Regions from separate parts of the Novosphingobium sp. BL-A-41-Hi4B-X5A genome, predicted to be linked through region 2. Evidence: predicted binding sites of a transcription regulator. Region 2 holds the regulator's gene; each other region holds the start of a gene.
The links. Region 2 encodes LexA, which represses DNA repair genes until DNA is damaged. Its sites were predicted from a motif close to GTTCCNCNCTTGTTCT; they were not measured.
Positions count from the first base shown of each region.

Region 1: the regulator LexA is predicted to act here: its motif matches at 3,100-3,115, upstream of ACZ1JY_RS08630 (DNA recombination protein RmuC).
Region 3: the regulator LexA is predicted to act here: its motif matches at 3,247-3,262, upstream of uvrA (excinuclease ABC subunit UvrA).

Region 1 covers NZ_CM145500.1:1,796,855-1,803,206, reverse strand. The annotation lists gene ACZ1JY_RS08645 (TrmH family RNA methyltransferase) at 1-329, shown strand, start outside; gene ACZ1JY_RS08640 (META domain-containing protein) at 384-788, shown strand; gene ACZ1JY_RS08635 (hypothetical protein) at 789-1,373, opposite strand; gene ACZ1JY_RS08630 (DNA recombination protein RmuC) at 1,571-3,085, opposite strand; gene ACZ1JY_RS08625 (four-helix bundle copper-binding protein) at 3,234-3,644, shown strand; gene def (peptide deformylase) at 3,660-4,226, opposite strand; gene recR (recombination mediator RecR) at 4,357-4,953, opposite strand; gene fmt (methionyl-tRNA formyltransferase) at 5,006-5,911, shown strand; gene truA (tRNA pseudouridine(38-40) synthase TruA) at 5,908-6,352, shown strand, end outside.
Region 2 covers NZ_CM145500.1:608,112-614,463, reverse strand. The annotation lists gene ACZ1JY_RS02800 (NYN domain-containing protein) at 1-172, opposite strand, end outside; gene moaC (cyclic pyranopterin monophosphate synthase MoaC) at 306-779, shown strand; gene ACZ1JY_RS02790 (molybdopterin molybdotransferase MoeA) at 776-1,981, shown strand; gene lexA (transcriptional repressor LexA) at 2,101-2,802, shown strand; gene ACZ1JY_RS02780 (energy transducer TonB) at 3,058-3,726, shown strand; gene ACZ1JY_RS02775 (ComEC/Rec2 family competence protein) at 3,921-6,221, opposite strand; gene gltX (glutamate--tRNA ligase) at 6,251-6,352, shown strand, end outside.
Region 3 covers NZ_CM145500.1:1,264,668-1,271,019, reverse strand. The annotation lists gene ACZ1JY_RS05820 (HupA family protein) at 1-673, shown strand, start outside; gene ACZ1JY_RS05815 (transferrin-binding protein-like solute binding protein) at 1,085-2,644, shown strand; gene ACZ1JY_RS05810 (hypothetical protein) at 2,661-3,032, opposite strand; gene uvrA (excinuclease ABC subunit UvrA) at 3,273-6,179, shown strand.

The sequences.
Region 1 (6,352 bases), 1.2 Mb from region 2:
CGGTCGAGGCGGTGCGCGCCAGCATGGGCGCGATCTTTACCGAGCGGCTGGCGCAGGCGCGGTGGGATGAATTTCTCGGCTGGCTGCGTCAGGGCGAGGGGCAGCTGGTGGCGGCCAGCTTGCGCGAGGCCGTGTCCTATCGCGGAGCGCCCTACGCCAGCCCATGCTTCGTGATGGTCGGCAATGAATCACGCGGGCTGCCCGAAGATTACGAGATGGCCTGCGACTTGCGCGTGACCATGCCGATGAAGGGTCGCGCTGATAGTCTCAACGCGGCGGTGGCAGGCGCGGTGCTGGCCTACGAAGTGCTTGCCAGCCTGCCTGAATAACCACGTACCAACCGGTTAATCGCACGCTCAGTCGCGCGGGCGCATGGTCGCCTCATGCGTTCGACTCTTGCTCTTCTTGCGGTTTCGGCCTCGCTCATGGCCGGTTGCGCCACTGCGCCTTCGGGCAGCGCTGGGTTGTCCGGGACAGAGTGGACCATCCTGCGCGTCGATGGGGCGGCGCCGGTGGTGCCGGAGAAGGCTTCGCTGAAATTCGAGGACGAGCGGCTGAGTGCCAACGTCGGCTGCAACGGGATCGGCGGTGACTATCGCGTCGATGGCGTCCGGCTGGTCGCAGGGCCGTTGATGGCGACGCGGATGTTCTGCGAGGGCCCGGTGTGGCAGCAGGAAAAGGCGGTCAATGCGCTGCTCTCTGCTGCGCCCCAGATCGAGCGGCGCGGGCGGACGATGCGGCTGGTGTCCGGCGGTCATGCGCTAGATCTGGAACTTACCGCGGGTTGATCAATCCCCGGCGATGAAGGCGGTGATCTGCCACTGACCCTGCTTGGGTTCGGCAATCAGGCGATAGTCCAGCAGGCTGCGAAGCTTGCGCGTTTCGATCCAGCCCTTGGTGCCATCATGGGTGGTGACGCGGATCGCCTTGGCTTCACTGTCGAAATCCATCGGATCGATGCCGACAATCGTCCAGCCTGCCTGCGCTGAGGGTTTGCCGCCGGGCTTATCGAGGGGTTTGTCGAGCAGGGGCGTGTCGTCGCCGAGCACCAGCATGGCACTGTAGCTGTCGATGTCTTCCGGCACGTTCCAGAAGACCCACGGCATGGCGGCGAGCCCGCCTTGCACGGCGCAGCCGAGCGGCAGGATCGCGTCGAGCTCCTGCCACAGCTTCGTGTCGGGGTCATCGAGGCGCTTGACCAGTTCGGCAGGGCCATTGCCGCCGCCATAATCGAGCGCGATATCGGGGGCGGCGAGCTTGGATAGTGCTTGCGCGTCCCGCTTCCGGATCGCGGCGACCACGGCCTTGTGGAACGCAGGCCAGCCTGGCTGCTTCTGGCACTCGTCCCGCGGCGCGTAGCGGGCTTCCTTCACCGAAGTAGGCGCGGGGGTGGCGGGCTCGCTAGCTTCAGGTTCAGGCTCTGCTACGACCTCCGAAGCCCGTGGGGACGGTTGCGGGATTGGGGAGGAGGCACTCGCGCCTGGCGACGCATCAGGCTCGCTCCCGCTTCCGCACCCGGCCAGAGCCGCAAGCGCGGCAGTGGCCAAAAGGAGCCGGGCGAGCCTGTGGGTCATTCTGCCGCCACGTCTCCATCGTCGTTGGCAATTGCCGAGAGCGCTGCCGGTTCTGCCTCGGCATAGCGTGGAGCGGATTCGACGAGGGGGACTTCTTCCAGCTCGCGCTTGCCGATTTCGATGTGCTTGTCCTTGAGGCGACGGCCTGCGGACAGGACGTTGCGTTCGAAGCTGCCGACGAACTTGTTGTAGTTGCTCACCGCACTGTCGAGCCCGCTGCCCACGCGCTTGAGGTGCTCGGCGGCGACGGCAAGACGGTCATAAAGTTCGCCGCCCATCTTGCCGATCTCGCGCGCTTCGCGAGCCAGGCCATCCTGCCGCCAGACTTGCGCCACGGTGCGGGCGATGGCGACGAGGTTGGTCGGGCTGGCGAGCAGCACGCGCCGCTCGAAGGCGAAGTCCCACAGCGTCGGGTCGCGCTCCAGCGCGGCGGCGATGAAGTGTTCGCCGGGGACGAACATCAGCACGTAGTCCGGCGCTTCCTCGAACTGCGACTGGTAGGACTTTGCGCCCAGTGTCTGGATGTGGTTGCGCATCGACTGGACGTGGGCGTTGAGAGCGATCTTGCGGGTATCGTCGTCCTCTGCCTCGAACGCATCCTGATAGGCGTTAAGCGAAACCTTGGCGTCGATGACCAGCAGCTTGTTGCCGGGCACGCGCACGATCGCATCGGGGCGCAGGCGGCCTTCCTCGGTGTTGACCGAATGCTCGGTAATGAAATCAGTGTGTTCGGACAGGCCGCACTGTTCCAGCACGTTGCGCAACTGCAGTTCGCCCCAGCGCCCCCGCGTCTTGGGGCCATTGCGCAAGGAGTTGCCGAGCTGCGCAGCGGCGGCGCGGACGGCTTCCTGCCCATCACGCATCGACTGGATGAGGCCGGTCAATTGGCCGAACGAGTCCACGCGCTGCTTCTCAAGGCTCTGCACCTGCTCCTCGTAGCTGCGCAGCCGCTGGTCGACCGGGGCGAGGAGGGACTTCAGGCGTTCGGCGCTGGTCTTCTCGCTCTCCTCGAAGCGGGCCTGGGCGCGGGCGAGGAAGGTTTCCTGGGCCTTTTCGAGCACCTTGTTGCCGGCGTTCTCGAATTCCTTGCGCAGCGCTTCCTGTGCTTCGATCAGCAGGCGCTTTTGCTCTGCAAAGTTCTCGGCATCGGCCTTCATGCGTTCGAGGTCGGCGCGTAAGGCTTCGCGCTCGGCACGGACTTGCGCCAGTTCGGCGCGGACCTGATCGGCATCGGTTGCGCGCTGGCGGGCAGCGGCGAGGGCAGGAGCAAGTTCATCGCGTTGGCGGCGAACGTCCTGCAACTCGGCAAGGCTGGCTTCCAAAGCCTTGGAGCGCTCTGCCGTCGCCGCGAGATCGACCGTCATTTCCTTGACCCGGCCTTCGTGCGCCTTGGCTTCGGCATCGCGGCTGTCATGCCGGGCGCGCCATTCGGCGACAGGGCGGGAGCCAAAGAACCAGCCGAGGCCCAGCCCGATTACAAGCGCTACGATGACGAACAGGGCAGATTCCACGAAATTCTCCAGCAGGAACGAAATGGGAACCTATCGCGCCCGGCAGATTAGCGCAACCAATTCAGCCGGCGTGTTCCACAGGCAGGACGGGGCGCGGAACGGAAAGGCGCGCGTCCCGCTAAGTCCTTGCGAACGAAGGAGAGCGCTCATGTCGATCGAAAAGATGATTTCAGAACACCCGCAGGTCACCGGTAACTACAACCCCTCGCTGGGGTTGGCTGTGAAGCATGCGATGTATTGCTCGGCTATCTGCAATTCGTGCGCAGATGCCTGCCTTGCCGAGGCGATGGACATGGACCAGTGCATCCGCACTTGCCTCGATTGCTCTGACGTCTGTGCGGCGACCAGCCGGATCGCGATACGCCGCACCGGCTCGAACCGCGAGCTGATCAGGGCGCAGCTTGCCGTGTGCATCAAGGCCTGCGAGATCTGCGAGGCGGAATGCGCGAAGCACGACCATGCCCATTGCCGCCGCTGCGCGCAGATGTGCCGGGAATGCGCGGACGATTGCCGTCGGGCGCTGGAAGATTTGGATCGTGAGGTGCATGAGGCCGCATAACGCGGCCTCATCGCGTCAGGCGACCTTGCGCAGCTTCTCGAGCTTCTTGAGCGCCATGTTGCGCTTGAGGCGGGAAAGGTGGTCGATGAACAGGATGCCTTCGAGGTGGTCCATCTCGTGTTGGAGGCACGTGGCCATCAGGCCGTCCAAGTCCTCTTCATGGGTGTTCCCCTCGAGGTCCTGCCAGCGCGCGCGGATGCGGGCGGGGCGTTCAACCTCGGCGTAGATTTCGGGCACCGAGAGGCAGCCTTCCTGATAGAGGCTGTGCTCTTCGGACGGATCGAGGATCTCGGGGTTGATGAAGACCCGCGGTTCCTTCTTGGTCGGCTGGTGGTGATGGTGGTAGCCATCGTGATCGCAGGCGACGGGTTCGGCATCGGGATCATCGGGCTGAAGATCGATCACCAGAACGCGCAGCGGCACGCCCACCTGAATCGCGGCAAGGCCGATGCCGGGGGCATCGTACATCGTCTCGAACATGTCTTCGACCAGCGTCTTGAGCTCGTCGTCGAACTTTTCGACGGGGACGGAGACCTGCTTGAGGCGCGGGTCGGGGACTTCGATGATTTCGCGAATGGCCATGGGGGGCAGATAAGGAATGTGGGCCGGACTCGCAAGTGCGGTGCGCAGGCGTTGCGCCAGTGCCCACCCCCGGCCCCTCCCGCCTGCGGGAGGGGAGGTGACAGGGCGGTTTCCATTCCGGGGTGGGGTCCTAAGCCACGGGCCGCCTCGCCCGCAAGGCTTGCGCCAAGGTGCCCTCGTCGAGATAATCGAGCTCTCCACCCACCGGCAGGCCGTGTGCGAGCTGCGTCACGCGGACCGGTGCGTCTTCCAGCCGTTCGGCGATGTAGTGCGCGGTCGTCTGGCCTTCGAGCGTGGCGTTCATGGCGAGGACGATTTCGTCGATCCCGCCTTGGGCCACGCGATCGAGCAGCTGGCCGATGGTCAGGTCCTCCGGGCGCACACCTTCCAAGGCCGAGAGCTTGCCGCCCAGAACGTGGTACTTGCCGGTGAATAGGCGCGCACGGTCCAGCGCCCAGAGGTCGGCCACTTCCTCGACCACGCAGATCGAACGCTGGTCGCGGCGCGGATCGGTGCAGATGCCGCAGGGGTTGGTGGTGTCGACATTGCCGCACACCTCGCATTCGACCAGCAGTTCCTGCACTTGCGTCAATGCGTTGAGCAACTGGGGCAGGGCCGTCTCGCGCCGCTTGATCAGCCACAGCACGGCGCGGCGGGCCGAGCGCGGGCCGAGCCCGGGAAGGCGCGCCAATGCGCCGGAAAGTGCCTCGATCTCTTGCGATGCCATGGCAGCACAGATAGGGCCGGGGGCGACAAACGGAAGGCCTTGCAGACAGCTTATGCGCATCATCTTCATGGGGACGCCCGATTTCGCGGTGCCGACGCTGGAAGCGCTGGTGAAAGCGGGGCACGAGGTGGTTGCTGCCTATAGCCAGCCGCCGCGTCCGGCCGGGCGGGGCAAGAAGCTGCAACCCTCGCCGGTGCATCTGGCGGCAGACGCGCATGGCATCGAGGTGCGCACGCCGGTTTCGCTGAAGGGCGCCGATGAGCAGGCCGCCCTTATGGCGCTGGAGGCTGATGTGGCGGTGGTCGCGGCCTATGGGCTGATCCTGCCGCAAGCGGTGCTGGATGCGCCGCGGCTGGGGTGCCTGAACGTGCACGGCTCGATCCTGCCGCGCTGGCGCGGGGCTGCCCCGGTGCAGCGGGCGATCCTTGCAGGGGATAAGACGACGGGCGTCACCATCATGCAGATGGAGCGCGGGCTCGATACCGGGCCGATGCTGGCCAAGGTTGAGACGCCGGTGAGTGGCAAGACGGCGGGGGAGTTGACTTCGGAGCTTGCCGAGAAAGGCGCCGCTCTGATGGTGGAGGTGCTGGCTGACCTTGCGGCTTATACTCCCGTGGTGCAGCCGGAGGAGGGCGTCGCTTATGCGCACAAGATCGACAAGGCGGAGAGCCGGCTGGACTTCGCGCGCGATGCGGTGGACGTGGAGCGGCAGGTGCGGGCGTTTGCGCCTGCGCCGGGGGCGTTCTTCGAGCTTGAGGGCGAGCGGTATCGCATTCTTGCGGCGGAAGTCGTCGATGGGACGGGAGAAGCAGGCGTGACGCTGGACGAAGCGCTCACCATCGCCTGCGGCGCAGGCGCGATCAGGCCGACATTGATCCAGCGTGCAGGGCGTCCGGCGATGGACGCTGCCTCGCTGCTGCGCGGGCGGGCGATTGCGGCGGGGACGCGGCTCGGCTGATGCGGTTTGCGTTGACTCTCGAATGGAACGGCGGGCCCTACATGGGCTTTCAGCGCCAGTCGCACGGACCGAGTGTGCAGCAGGCGGTTGAGGACGCAGTCGAGTCCGTGACCGGTGAGGCCGTGATACTCAACGCCGCCGGGCGGACCGATACCGGTGTCCATGCGCTGGGCATGCGGGCGCACTTCGATCTGGCGCGCGAATTCGATCCGTTCCGCATGATGGAGGCGCTGAATGCGCGGCTGCGGCTGGCCGGGCATCCGATCGCCGTGCTGGATTGCCATGAGGTGGCGGACGACTGGCATGCGCGCTTCTCGTGCATCGGGCGGTCGTACGAGTATCGCATCATCAACCGCCGCGCGCCGCTGACGCTGGAGCTTGGGCGGGCATGGCGTATCGCCAAGCCGCTGGACGCTGCGGCGATGCATGAAGCAGCGCAGT
Region 2 (6,352 bases):
CGATCTTCGGCAAAACGCTCGCTGGCAAATTTTCTCCATCAATCATGATGGCCACGCGCTTCTTGGTCACTTCAGTAATCATCCAATGACTATTGCGGATGAAGCCTAATGATTTCCCAACAAGCCACCACATCGGATCGAAATGCTTTCCTACACTGCGTGATTTCGCCATGGTTGCACTCGCCCGCAAAGCACCTTGAACGCCCCGCAAAACCGCGCCACAGCTACGCCCGAAACCCCTTTCCGCAGTTCTCTCTGGACAGTGTAAACCCCGTAAACCCCCATTCAGGATTCCAGGGAGAACGATGAACGATCTTTCCCATCTCGATTCGTCCGGCACCGCCCGCATGGTCGACGTCGGCGGCAAGACCGAGACGCATCGCGTGGCGATTGCGCGGGGCTTGATCCGCATGTCGGCCGCCACGCTCGAAGCGATCCGCAGCGGCAATGCACCAAAGGGCGACGTACTCGGCCCCGCCCGCATTGCCGGGATCATGGCGGCGAAGAAGACCGGCGACTTGATCCCGCTGTGCCACCCGCTTGCGCTCGATGCCGTCAACGTCGACTTCGCTTTCGCAGCCGACGGCATTGAATGCACCGCAACCGCCTCGCTCAGCGGCCGCACCGGCGTCGAGATGGAAGCGCTGACCGCCGTGAGCCTTGCGCTGCTGACGATCTACGACATGGCAAAGGCCCTCGACAAAGGCATGGTGATCGAAAGCGTCCGCCTGATCGAGAAGCGCGGCGGCAAGTCCGGAACCTGGCGCGCTCCGGAATGAAAGCGCCGCCCCTTCCGCTCGCCGAAGCGCAGAGCCGGTTGCTCGCGCTGGCCCCTTCGCTGCCCGTCGAGCATCGCTCGGTCACCGAATGCCTCGGCCACTACCTCGCCGAGGACCTCCACGCCCGGCGCACGCAGCCAGCAGCAGCCCTGTCGGCGATGGACGGCTATGCCCTGCGCAGCGCCGATCTTCCGGGGCCATGGCGCGTGATCGGCGAGAGCGCGGCCGGACACCCCTTCTCCGGGCAGGTCGGCCCCGGTGAAGCCACCCGCATCAGCACCGGGGCAATGCTGCCCTCAGGCGCGGACATGGTGCTGCTTCAGGAAGACAGCGCCCGCGAGGGCGCCGAGCTGCGCCTGACCGGCGAGCCACCGCAGCCACCTTCGCGCCATGTGCGCCCCGCCGGCATGGACTTCAGTTCGCAAGAGACCCTGATCGCTGCCGGCACTCGCATCGGCCCTGCACAGATCGCGCTCACCATTGCCGGCGGCCACAGCCATCTCCCCGTGCGCCGCCGCGTCAGCCTGACCGTCATCGACAGTGGCGACGAGCTGGTGCCTCCGGGCCACCTGCCTGACCTGCACCAGCTTCCCGCCAGCAATGGCCCGATGCTTTGCGCGATGGCCGCTTCCCTGCCGGTCCAGATTCGCCATGCCGGTCCGGTGGCGGATGAACTCGATGAACTGGTTCGCGCGCTGGATGCAGCCGACACTTCCGACATCATCGTCACCAGCGGCGGGGCGTCGGTGGGGGATCATGACCTCGTTCGCCCTGCGCTCGAAGCGGTTGGCGCATCGATCGACTTCTGGCGGGTCGGCATCAAGCCGGGCAAGCCGCTGCTGGTAGCCACGCGCGGGGAACAGATCATTCTCGGCCTGCCCGGCAATCCTGCCTCCGCCTTCGTCACGGCCTACCTGTTCATGCTCCCCCTGCTGCGGGCGATGCTCGGGGCCAGCGCGCCTTTGCCGAAAGCCATTCCAGCCAGGCTTGCGCAGCCGCTGGCACGGGGCGGAAGCAGGATGGAGTTCCTGCGCGCGGTCTGGGACGGTGCGTCGGTCAGGCTCGACCCGCTCCAGGATTCCGGAGCACTCTCGCCGCTTTCGCGGGCAAACGCGCTGGTTGTGCGGGAAGCAGGCGCGGAGGCCAGACAAGCTGGAATGGATGTTCCGGTCTACCTGCTCGAAAATGGCGGAATTGCTTGACGAGTCGTTGAAGGTTGCTTATCCGTTCCGCATTCGTTCGCCGGTGTGGAACATCCCGCCCCGGTCCATGAAAGATCAGCGGCTTTGCTTTGAAGCTGCGCAATGCGGAGTGGCCGCCGATGTTGACGCGCAAGCAGCACGAACTGCTCACCTTCATCCAGACTCGCCTGGAGGGTTCGGGGATCTCCCCCTCGTTCGAGGAAATGAAGGAAGCGCTCGATCTCAAGTCGAAGTCTGGCGTTCACCGCCTGATCTCTGCCTTGGAAGAGCGTGGCTTCATCCGCCGCCTGCCCAATCGCGCCCGCGCTCTCGAAGTTCTGAAGCAGCCTGACAGTGCAGCAAGCAAGCCGGCGGCGGCGCGCGAAGCGGCAAACACCAATTCCGTGATTACACCGCTCCGCACTGCAGCCAAGGCGGCGTCGCCGGCGCCTGCCAACGACGTCATCGAACTGCCACTGCACGGCAAGATCGCGGCAGGTGTGCCGATCGAGGCAATGGAAACAGCAGCGACGTTGCCTGTCCCTGCCGCCCTGCTCGGCGCTGGTGAGCACTATGCGCTTGAAGTCTCTGGCGACTCGATGGTTGAAGCTGGCATCTTCGATGGAGACTACGCGCTGGTCCGCAAGACCGATGTGGCCCGTGATGGCGAGATCGTCGTTGCGCTGGTGCGGGGTGAAGAGGCGACTCTCAAGTACCTGCATCGTGAAAAGGGCATGATCCGCCTTGATCCCGCCAACGCGGCGTACGATCCTCAGTTCTATCGCCCCGAAGAGGTTGCGGTACAGGGCAAGCTGGCGGGTTTGCTGCGGCGCTATCACTGACGACGGTTCAAGCAGCGCTCTGCCTGTTCGGCAGACCTGCGTTGGAATTGCAAGGCCGCCGCGCAGAAATTGCGCGGCGGCCTTTTCCGTCAGAGCGTGTTATGGCAAATATCAATCGATTTGGTTGAGATTTCTCTGGAGCTACTCCCCGCAGAGGTATAGTATCCACCGTTACCGAATGCCCCGCTACGGGGCGCCCCTTTCCGGGACGGCCCGCCAGAACATGGGGCGTCGGCAACGGAAGAGGTGTTGCCAATGGCTTATGCAATCGAAAATACGAGACGCAGGCAGACACAGACCTTCATCGCGGTCGGACTGCTTCATGGCGTGGCGATCTGGGCGATCGCTTCAGGTTTCGCCAACAGCATGGTCACAATCCTGACCGACCGTCTTCCCGCCAAGCAATGGGAAGACGAAGAGGTCAAGGTAACCCCGGTTGTTCCGCCCCCTGACGTGAAGCCCTCGCCCAAGCCGGACAACCGTTCGCTGGTTGCCCCACGTCCCGATATTGCCATCACGCCCGCCGATCCTTCAAGCACGGTCCGCGATATCGAGATCACGCCGATCACGCCGGTCGAACCTGCTCCCGGCATCCTGCCCGAACCTCGCCCTTCTCCCTCGCCCAGCTTCGCCGTGCGCACGGCATCGCCAAAGGTATCGCCAGGTTCCTGGGTCTCGGACCGCGACTATCCCTCCGCCGCGATCAGGGAAGAACGGGAAGGATTGACCCGTTTTCGTCTTTCGATCGGTGTGGATGGGCGCGTGACGGGGTGCGAGATAACCAGTTCGAGCGGATCGCCAGACCTTGATGCCGCCACATGCATGAAGGTCAGCGCGCGAGCACGGTTCGTCCCGGCGCTTGGCAGCGACGGCATGCCGACGGTGGGAAGCTATTCAGGTTCGGTACGCTGGGACCTGCCCTGATGAATTTGGCCGGTCGACGCTCAGGCTCGCCCGGCCAGCCTCTCCCAGTGTGATTGAGGCAGCCTCCGCGGCAGCGTCAGTTCTGCTTCCGGCGCTTGCGGACGGAACGACGAACTCCCTATCCTCCACTCTCAGGATCGGCGGAAATCAGACGCCTCGGTGCGCGATGAATCCCGGGTCGGCATTGACCATGCCTATCGCTCTTGAGCCGACGGCGCCGGTGCCTCTCCAACTAAGTTCTGCCATCCCGGCGCTGTGCGAATGGCATCGCGGCGTTGCATGTCATGGGATCGTAAATGGGGCTCCGGCCAGCGATACCATCCATGCTGGCCTTGCGTTTCCGCAACGGTGCGAGTTCGGCCTGAGGCAAGATCAACGGATATGCCGCCCGTTTGGGCAAGGTAGGACCGATCTGCCTTGAGCATGCGGGGGCGGCACGATGCAGGAAGGCGTCGATCGGCGATGACGATGTCGGCCCGCTCGCAGGCTGCGGCAAGTGCCATGTCGTCAATGTAATTGCGGCTGCGGGCCATCAGGAGCGTGAAGCGCCGATCGCCCCGTTGCACGACGGCCGCGCAGAAATCGTCATTGCAGCGGGCGCCTGGCCATTCATCAAGGCGGCGGAGGTTGCCCTCCATACCGGCCAGTTCGAGCAGGTTGTCCCGCATGTAATCGCCCCGGCCAATGCGCAGGACAATCAGGTCCGGACCTTCGTTTGCGATCCCGACATGGTGTCCATCGCCCGTGATCAGCAGATCGGGCGTGGGGGTCAGCACCATGGCCGTCACCGCGAGTCCGGCCGGCAGGACGCCAAGAAGGCGCACCTTGCCCGCCCAGAGCGCAAGCCACAGCATGCCGCCGACAAACAGAACGTAGCTCCACGCTTCGAACGGAGGCATTGCCGTGACGGCTCCGGGTTGCGACGCCACGAAGTGTGCCAGCGCCAGGAGCAGATCGAGCGACTTGCCGACAAGCCACCACACCGGTCCGCCAAGCCCCGTCAGATCAAGCAGCAGGGCCATGCCTATCAGTGGCATGGTCACGAAAGTGGTCAGCGGAATGGCGATGACATTGGCGAGCGAGCCATAGACGCCAGCGCGATGGAAATGGAACAGGCCTATCGGCATGAGCGCGAGTTCGATGACCACACCGGTGGCCAGCAACATCATCAGGCTACGAGCGGCGCGGACGACCGGCCCGTGGTGTTCACCGGCAAGGAACGAGCGAACGGGGCCTGCCGAATGAAAGGCGATGATCGCGATCACGGCGGCAAAGCTCATCTGGAAGCTGGGGCCGAGGACCGCATCGGGCCAGAACAGCATGACAATAAAGCCGCCCACGGCCACCATGCGCATCGACAGGGGATCGCGTCCCAAGGCCAGCGCGCCAAGAACAAGCAATGCCCCGATGCACGACCGGATGGTGGGCACTTCCGCCCCGGTCAGCAAGGTATAGCCAAGTCCTGCGAGGGCGCCTGCAAAGGCGGCCGCGAGAGGCACCCGAATCCTGAGTGCGACCCAGGGAACAAGCGCGAGCAGGCGCGCGACCAGCCAGTAAACGGCCCCGACCAGGGCGCTGACATGCAGGCCGCTGATCGACAGGAGGTGCGTCAGGCCCGCATCGCGCATGGCGTCTTCATCAGCAGTCGCGATCGCCCCGCGGTCTCCGCTGGCAAATGCGGCGGCGATTGTCCCTGAAGATCCGCCCAACCGGGCGCGGACGTGCTCGGCCAGCGACCTCTGCAGGCTGCGCAGTGTCGTATCACGATCCGACCTTGCGATTACCCGCACATCGCCAAGCACCGTTCCCGTCGCGGCAAGGCCATCAAACCATGCCCTGCGAGCAAAATCGTACGCCCCCGGAAGCATGGGAGCCGCCGGTGGCATGAGCCGGGCGCGCAGGGCGATCCGGGCGCCTTCCGTCACTTCGCCCGGATCCTTGTCATACGGCAGGTTGACCCGCACGCGGACAGGATCGGGCAAAGCCTCCAGCGCCACGCGCAGGACAAGGCGGGCGCGCGCTTTGGCCGGCTCTTCCCTTCGCTCCAGAACTACTCCTGAAAGAGCGGAAACCTGCGGCCTTGCTATGCCTGGCTGGCCGACAAGCGTGGAGCGAGTCCATATCGTGACCTCGCCCGCAGCCACCATGATCGCCACGCCTGCCACAGCAAGGCGCAGGTGGGGCCGCGTCTCGGCATTGACCGTCAGCAAGCCGAGGATGGCGATTGCCCCGAGTGCCAGCAGTGCGGCGATCCAGTCAGGGCGGGAGGGGAGTGCCACCCACAGGACAATGCCCGCGGCAAAGGCGACCACCAGCCAGAGCCCGCGTTCGAACGGGTGTGCATCGAGGAAGCGCTCTGCCGCGTCGATCCGACCATCAAGCATGCTGGACAATCGCGCGCGGATGTCCCAATGCCGCGCGCGTTCACCCGGTTCAGGGACCGGTTCGGCGGCGGGATAGTCTGCCGCTGGCCGATCTGCAGCCGGAGACGCCATGACATTCAAAGCAAAGGAAAGCGCGGCCGATGGCAAGCGCCACTGACACCGTTTCTGCAGGATCGCCCGGCGACGCCCCGGTCGTCACCCGTTTCGCCCCTTCGCCCACCGGGTTCCTGCACATTGGCGGC
Region 3 (6,352 bases), 660 kb from region 2:
GGGCGTGGAGATCAAGTATTTCGCGGCGACCGATACCTATAATCTCAACAACGGCAGCGGCCTTGTCGTCGAATTCACCCCGGCCAACGTGACCCAGGAGAACGATACCACGGTCACCTGGCAGAAGCCCAGCGGCAACGGCAACCTCGATGTCCTGTCCATCTCCAGTCCCAGCGTGAACGGCGTCAAGCTCAGCCATACCCTGCTCGGAAACTGGACGCATTTCCAGCCGGGCGCAGAACGGAGCTACGGTCTGGTCGGCGGCGTGCCCACGCAGGCGTCCGACGTTCCGCGCAGCGGCAGCGCCACCTATTCCACGCAAGTCGTAGGGCTCGCGGCCAGGAACGGGCAACCCTATGTCCTGTTCGGAGAGTCCACCGGCACGTTCTCGGCCAACTTCGGCAGCAATTCGGTCAACACCAGCCTCGCCCTTGCCGGAAAGCTGCCCGGCAGTTCGACGGTGACCCAGATCGGCAACTACGACGGCACCGGCACGATCAGCAGTTCCGGCCCGGGCTTCACCGGCACGCTGTCGGGAAGCAACGCATCGGGCGCGTTCAGCGGTGCCTTCTTCGGCCCGCGCGGGGTCGAGGCCGGCTACACCTTCTTCCTCAACGGCACCACCGACACCACGCTCAGCGTCCAGGGCGCCCTCTTCGGCAAGAAGAACTGAGCGCGACCACTTCCCCCTCCCGCAGGCGGGAGGGGCAGGGGGTGGGCATTTGTTCTTTGGCCCCGTTTCCATCTCAACAAGCCTTTGAGAATGTGACAAAGATCACATATTTGAGCCAAATAGACGTTCGCGATTATCATCGCTTCCGGCTATTTCTTCATCCGAATTGGTGTTCGAATACAGGGATTCGGACCAGAAACTGGGGCAACCGTGAACCGCAAGATTTTCGCCGCAACGGCCACCACGACACTTGCCCTCCTGCTGGCCTCGTGCGGCGGCGGTAGTGGCGGCGGTGTGAGCAGCACGCCAACGCCGGTTCCGACACCCACACCCACGCCGACGCCTACACCCACGCCAACGCCTGCCCCAACCCCGACACCCACCCCTACGCCCACGCCTGCAAACACCTCGTTGAACGATCTCAAGGTTTCGGAATCGTTCGCTAATGTTGCGGCGAAGTTGCAGACCGTGGTGAGTTCGGACACGGGCCAGACTACTCAGGCCAGCGCGGCCAAGACGCCCCTTTCTATCTCATACGACGGAGCAACCGGCGGCTATCGCATCTCTGGGGACGGAGTAAACCAGTCCTTCGCGCGATCGGATGTGATCGCTTCCGGGCTTCGTCAGGTCGAGTTTCGCAAGGAGACGGGCAACACATCGGAAAGCCTGTTCCTGACAAGCAACTCCGGCGGAACTTGCTGCAGTTATGTTGGCGGCGGCCTCTACGAGAAACTGATAAACGGTTCTGGCCAGGTGTCTGCCACCGATCTGGCCTTCACTTACGGCTACCCATCGCTCCCATCGCAAGTGCCGACGACCGGCAAGGCGCTTTTCGGCACTTTCCTGTTCGGCACGCTGGTCACGGATACGGCGTACCGGCTCAGGGGATCCGGCGTCGTCGTTGTTGACTTTGCGACAGGACAGATCCGGACGCAGGGGCTGGCTCGCCAGACGCGTGTCTACGATAATGCCGATCAGGAAGGTCCCGAATGGGCCGGTAGTTCGCGCATCAGTTCCGGATCAAGCAGCTTTGATGGCGACTTCACCCTCGGCGGTGTTTCAGCGAAATGGGAGGGCGCATTTTATGGCCCGAGCGGCAACGAAGTCGGGGCCACTTTCTACGGGCAGTCGCCTGACAGCCGCGCCGCTTTCGCCGGCTTCATGATTGGCAAAGCCGGACCGACAGCCGAACTCTACCGGTTCATACCAGACCTTCCCTACGATGTGCTGTTCGAGACACAGGGCGCCAAAGTGCAGTTCCGCGTTGCAGACGGCTCATACACCTACAAGCCCGGCTCGTCGGAACAGGTCAGCCTCGCTGCAAAGGACATTGTTTCGGCCGAGTCTGACGCGCGCTACACAATATACCGCAAGATTGTCGCTGATGGGACAGAGCAGCTCAAGCTGTTCAATCCCGGTGGCGCCAATCCCGATATCAAGCTGTCCTATACGACCTTCGGCAATTTCTTGAAGACCATAGCGTCCGGGGCGGGCACGATCGAACAATCGTATTTCGCGGTGATGGGCGTTACCGGTCCTACCATCCTCGACAGCCCCCGGAACGGCAAGGCAACCTACAATGCCCAGATATATGGCGATGCCATGGCCGGGCTAAGCCCTCAGGTCCGGAAGGATTTGAGGGGGGCAGCCACGTTTCTCGTGAACTTTGATGCCAGCACCTTCGAAGGCTCGATGTTGCCGATCTTGATCAATCGCACCTCCGGGCAATCACTGGCATACGATCCCATACTCTTTACAAGCGGCTTCGCTTCAGGCCGCAGCTTCCTGTCGGATCTTTCTCAGAACAACGCGAAGGTGGGCTCCATGTCCGGGCTCTTTTATGGGCCGGATGGCGTTGAACTGGGCGGACAGTTCCAGTTCCGCATCACAGACGTTCACTTCAAGGATTCGTCCGGCTTCAATCCGGTGCTGTCGGCGCAGGGGGTAGTCGTGGGCAAACTCGTGCCGTGAACGCCTCGAGCCACGCTCACCGCGCGCAGTATTCGTAGCGCCCCGCCCGGCACGCCGCCACCGCGCGGCGCCATTCGGCCATGCGCTGCTCGTAATCGTCCTGGGCTTGCGCATAGGCGCGGTCGGCGTCGCGTCCTGAACGGCCATTGCGGGCGTCATGCTCGCGCCACGCGGCCCAGTCTTTCGCATAGCGGGCATCGCGTTCGCGCACGCGGGCGAGTTCCTGCTGGTTCAATTTGCGGATGATCGCGCGGTCGCGTTCGCGTGCCGCCTGCGTGCGCATCTGCGGGTCATAGGGATCATCCGCCAGCGCCACGCCCGGCAAGGCCACAACCCCAAGCGCCAGCGCGCTGCACATCGTCCGTACGTCCATTGCCTTGACCCTCATGTTCTGCGGCCTTGATCGCCTTGCGCGCGCATTGCCACAATCCACCTTGCGCCGAACCGTTTGCAGCCGGTCGCAGCGCTCGCGCGGTTCATCGCGGCACCGTGGGGGCGGGGCAGGGCGGCTCCCCCAAAGCCCATATTGCACCGCGTCCTCCCGCTCCCCACATGGCCAGGATCGCCGGGCCTTCTCCCGTGCCCGAATCCCTTGCGAAACCCGAACAAATATGGAACACCGCCGCGCATGTCCTTGACCACCATTTCCGTCCGCGGCGCCCGTGAACACAACCTCAAGGGGATCGACGTCGATCTCCCGCGCGACAGCCTGATCGTCATCACCGGCCTGTCCGGCTCGGGCAAGTCCAGCCTCGCCTTCGACACGATCTATGCCGAGGGCCAGCGCCGCTACGTGGAATCGCTGTCGGCCTACGCGCGCCAGTTCCTTGAGATGATGCAGAAGCCCGATGTCGAACATATCGACGGCCTCTCACCCGCCATTTCGATCGAGCAGAAGACCACCAGCCGCAACCCGCGCTCCACCGTGGCAACGGTCACCGAGGTGTACGACTACATGCGCCTGCTCTGGGCGCGCATCGGCATCCCCTACAGCCCTGCGACTGGCGAGCCGATCAGCGCACAGACCGTCAGCCAGATGGTCGATCGCGTCATGGCCCTGCCCGAGGGCACCCGCGCCTACCTGCTCGCCCCGGTCGTGCGCGGTCGCAAGGGCGAATACCGCCGCGAACTCGCCGAATGGCAGAAGGCCGGCTACACCCGCGTCCGCATCAACGGCGAGATCATGCCGATCGAGGATGCCCCGGCGCTCGACAAGAAATTGAAGCACGACATCGAGGTTGTGGTGGACCGCATCGCCGTGCGTGACGGCATCCAGACCCGCCTGGCCGACAGCTTCGAACAGGCGCTCAAGCTGGCCGACGGCCTCGCCTACGTCGATCTCGCCGATGGCGTCGTCCCCGGCCGCGAAGAGGAAGCGGACGCCAAGGGCAAGACGGGAGCGATGAAGAAGACGGGCCTGCCCGCCAACCGCATCGTCTTCTCCGAAAAGTTCGCCTGCCCCGTCAGCGGCTTCACCATCGAGTCCATCGAACCGCGCCTGTTCTCGTTCAACGCCCCCCAGGGCGCGTGCCCCGCCTGCGATGGCCTCGGCGAAAAGCTCCTGTTCGATCCCCAGCTCGTCGTCCCGAACGAGAACCTCTCCTTGAAGCAGGGCGCGGTCGTCCCCTGGGCCAAGAGCAACCCGCCGTCGCCCTATTACATGCAGGTCCTCGCCAGCCTCGCCGCGCATTTCGGCTTCAGCCTCGATACGCCGTGGGACGCGCTTCCGGCCGAGGTCAAGATCGTCATTCTCTATGGCACCGCCGGCAAGGCCGTGCCCCTGACCTTCATCGACGGCAAGAAGTCCTACACCGTCAACAAGGCCTTCGAAGGCGTGATCGGCAACCTCAACCGCCGCATGCTGCAGACCGAATCTGCGTGGATGCGCGAGGAACTCGGCAAGTTCCAGACCGCGCAACCGTGCGAGACTTGCGAGGGCAAGCGCCTCAAGCCCGAGGCGCTGTCGGTCAAGGTCGCGGGCCGCGATATCTCCTCCATCACCCGCCTCTCCGTCGCCGCCGCGGTCGAATGGTACGCCAATCTCGACAGCCAGCTCACCAGCCAGCAGAGCCAGATCGCCCGCGCCATCCTCAAGGAAATCAACGAGCGTCTCGGCTTCCTCAATAATGTCGGCCTCGATTACCTCAACCTCGATCGCACTTCCGGCACCCTCTCCGGCGGCGAGAGCCAACGCATCCGCCTCGCCAGCCAGATCGGCTCGGGCCTCTCCGGCGTGCTCTACGTGCTCGACGAACCGAGCATCGGCCTCCACCAGCGCGACAACGACCGCTTGCTCGAAACGCTCAAGCGCCTGCGCGATCTCGGCAACACCGTGATCGTGGTCGAGCATGACGAGGACGCCATCCGCACCGCCGACCACGTCGTCGATCTCGGCCCCGGCGCGGGCGTCCACGGCGGCGAGATCGTCGCGCAGGGCACGCTCGACGACATTCTGGGCAACCCCAACAGCCTCACCGGCCAGTACCTCACCGGCGCCCGCCGCATCGAAGTCCCGGCCAAGCGCCGCCCCGGCAACGGCCTGTTCATCAGCGTCGAGGGCGCGCGCGCCAACAACCTCCAGAACGTCAGCGCGAAGATCCCGCTCGGCACCTTCACCTGCGTCACCGGCGTTTCCGGCTCGGGCAAGTCGAGCTTCACCATCGACACGCTCCACGCCGTCGCCGCCCGCACGCTCAATGGCGCGCGGGTGATCGCCGGCGCGCACGACAAGGTCACCGGGCTTGAGAACTGCGACAAGGTGATCGAGATCGACCAGTCGCCCATCGGCCGCACCCCCAGGTCCAACCCCGCCACCTACACCGGCGCCTTCACCCTGATCCGTGACTGGTTCGCCGGCCTCCCGGAGAGCGCCGCGCGCGGCTACAAGGCCGGCCGCTTCAGCTTCAACGTCAAGGGCGGCCGCTGCGAGAAGTGCCAGGGCGATGGCCTGATCAAGATCGAGATGCACTTCCTGCCCGACGTCTACGTGACGTGCGAGGAGTGCGACGGCAAGCGCTACAACCGCGAAACGCTCGAGGTGAAGTTCAAGGGCCACTCCATCGCCGACGTGCTCGACATGACGATCGAGGACGCCGAGGAGTTCTTCAAGGCCGTCCCCCCGATCCGGGACCGGATGCACATGCTCAACGAAGTGGGCCTGGGCTACGTCAAGGTCGGCCAGCAGGCGACGACGCTGTCGGGCGGCGAGGCGCAGCGCGTCAAGCTCGCCAAGGAACTCGCCCGCCGCAGCACGGGGCAGACGCTCTACATCCTCGACGAGCCCACCACCGGCCTCCACTTCGAAGACGTGCGCAAGCTGCTGGAAGTCCTCCACCGCCTCGTCGAACAGGGCAACTCGGTCGTCGTGATCGAACACAACCTCGACGTGATCAAGACCGCCGACTGGATCATCGACCTCGGCCCCGAAGGCGGCGTCCGCGGTGGCGAAATCGTCGCCGAAGGCACCCCGGAGCTAGTGGCCAAGAACCCGAGAAGTTTCACAGGCCAATACATGGCCCCGTTGTTGAAGCGCTAGTTCCTCCCCGCCCGCTCATCCTGAGCTTGGCGAATGGGTATAGCTGAGGGGAGCCTTGGCCTAAATGTAAGCTAACTGCGTACAACTAGGGGTCTTGGGTCATGATGGCGAGCTTGGAATTATGTAAGCTTTCGCGGAAATGCCGTACTTGCATTAACCAAAGACATTATGTA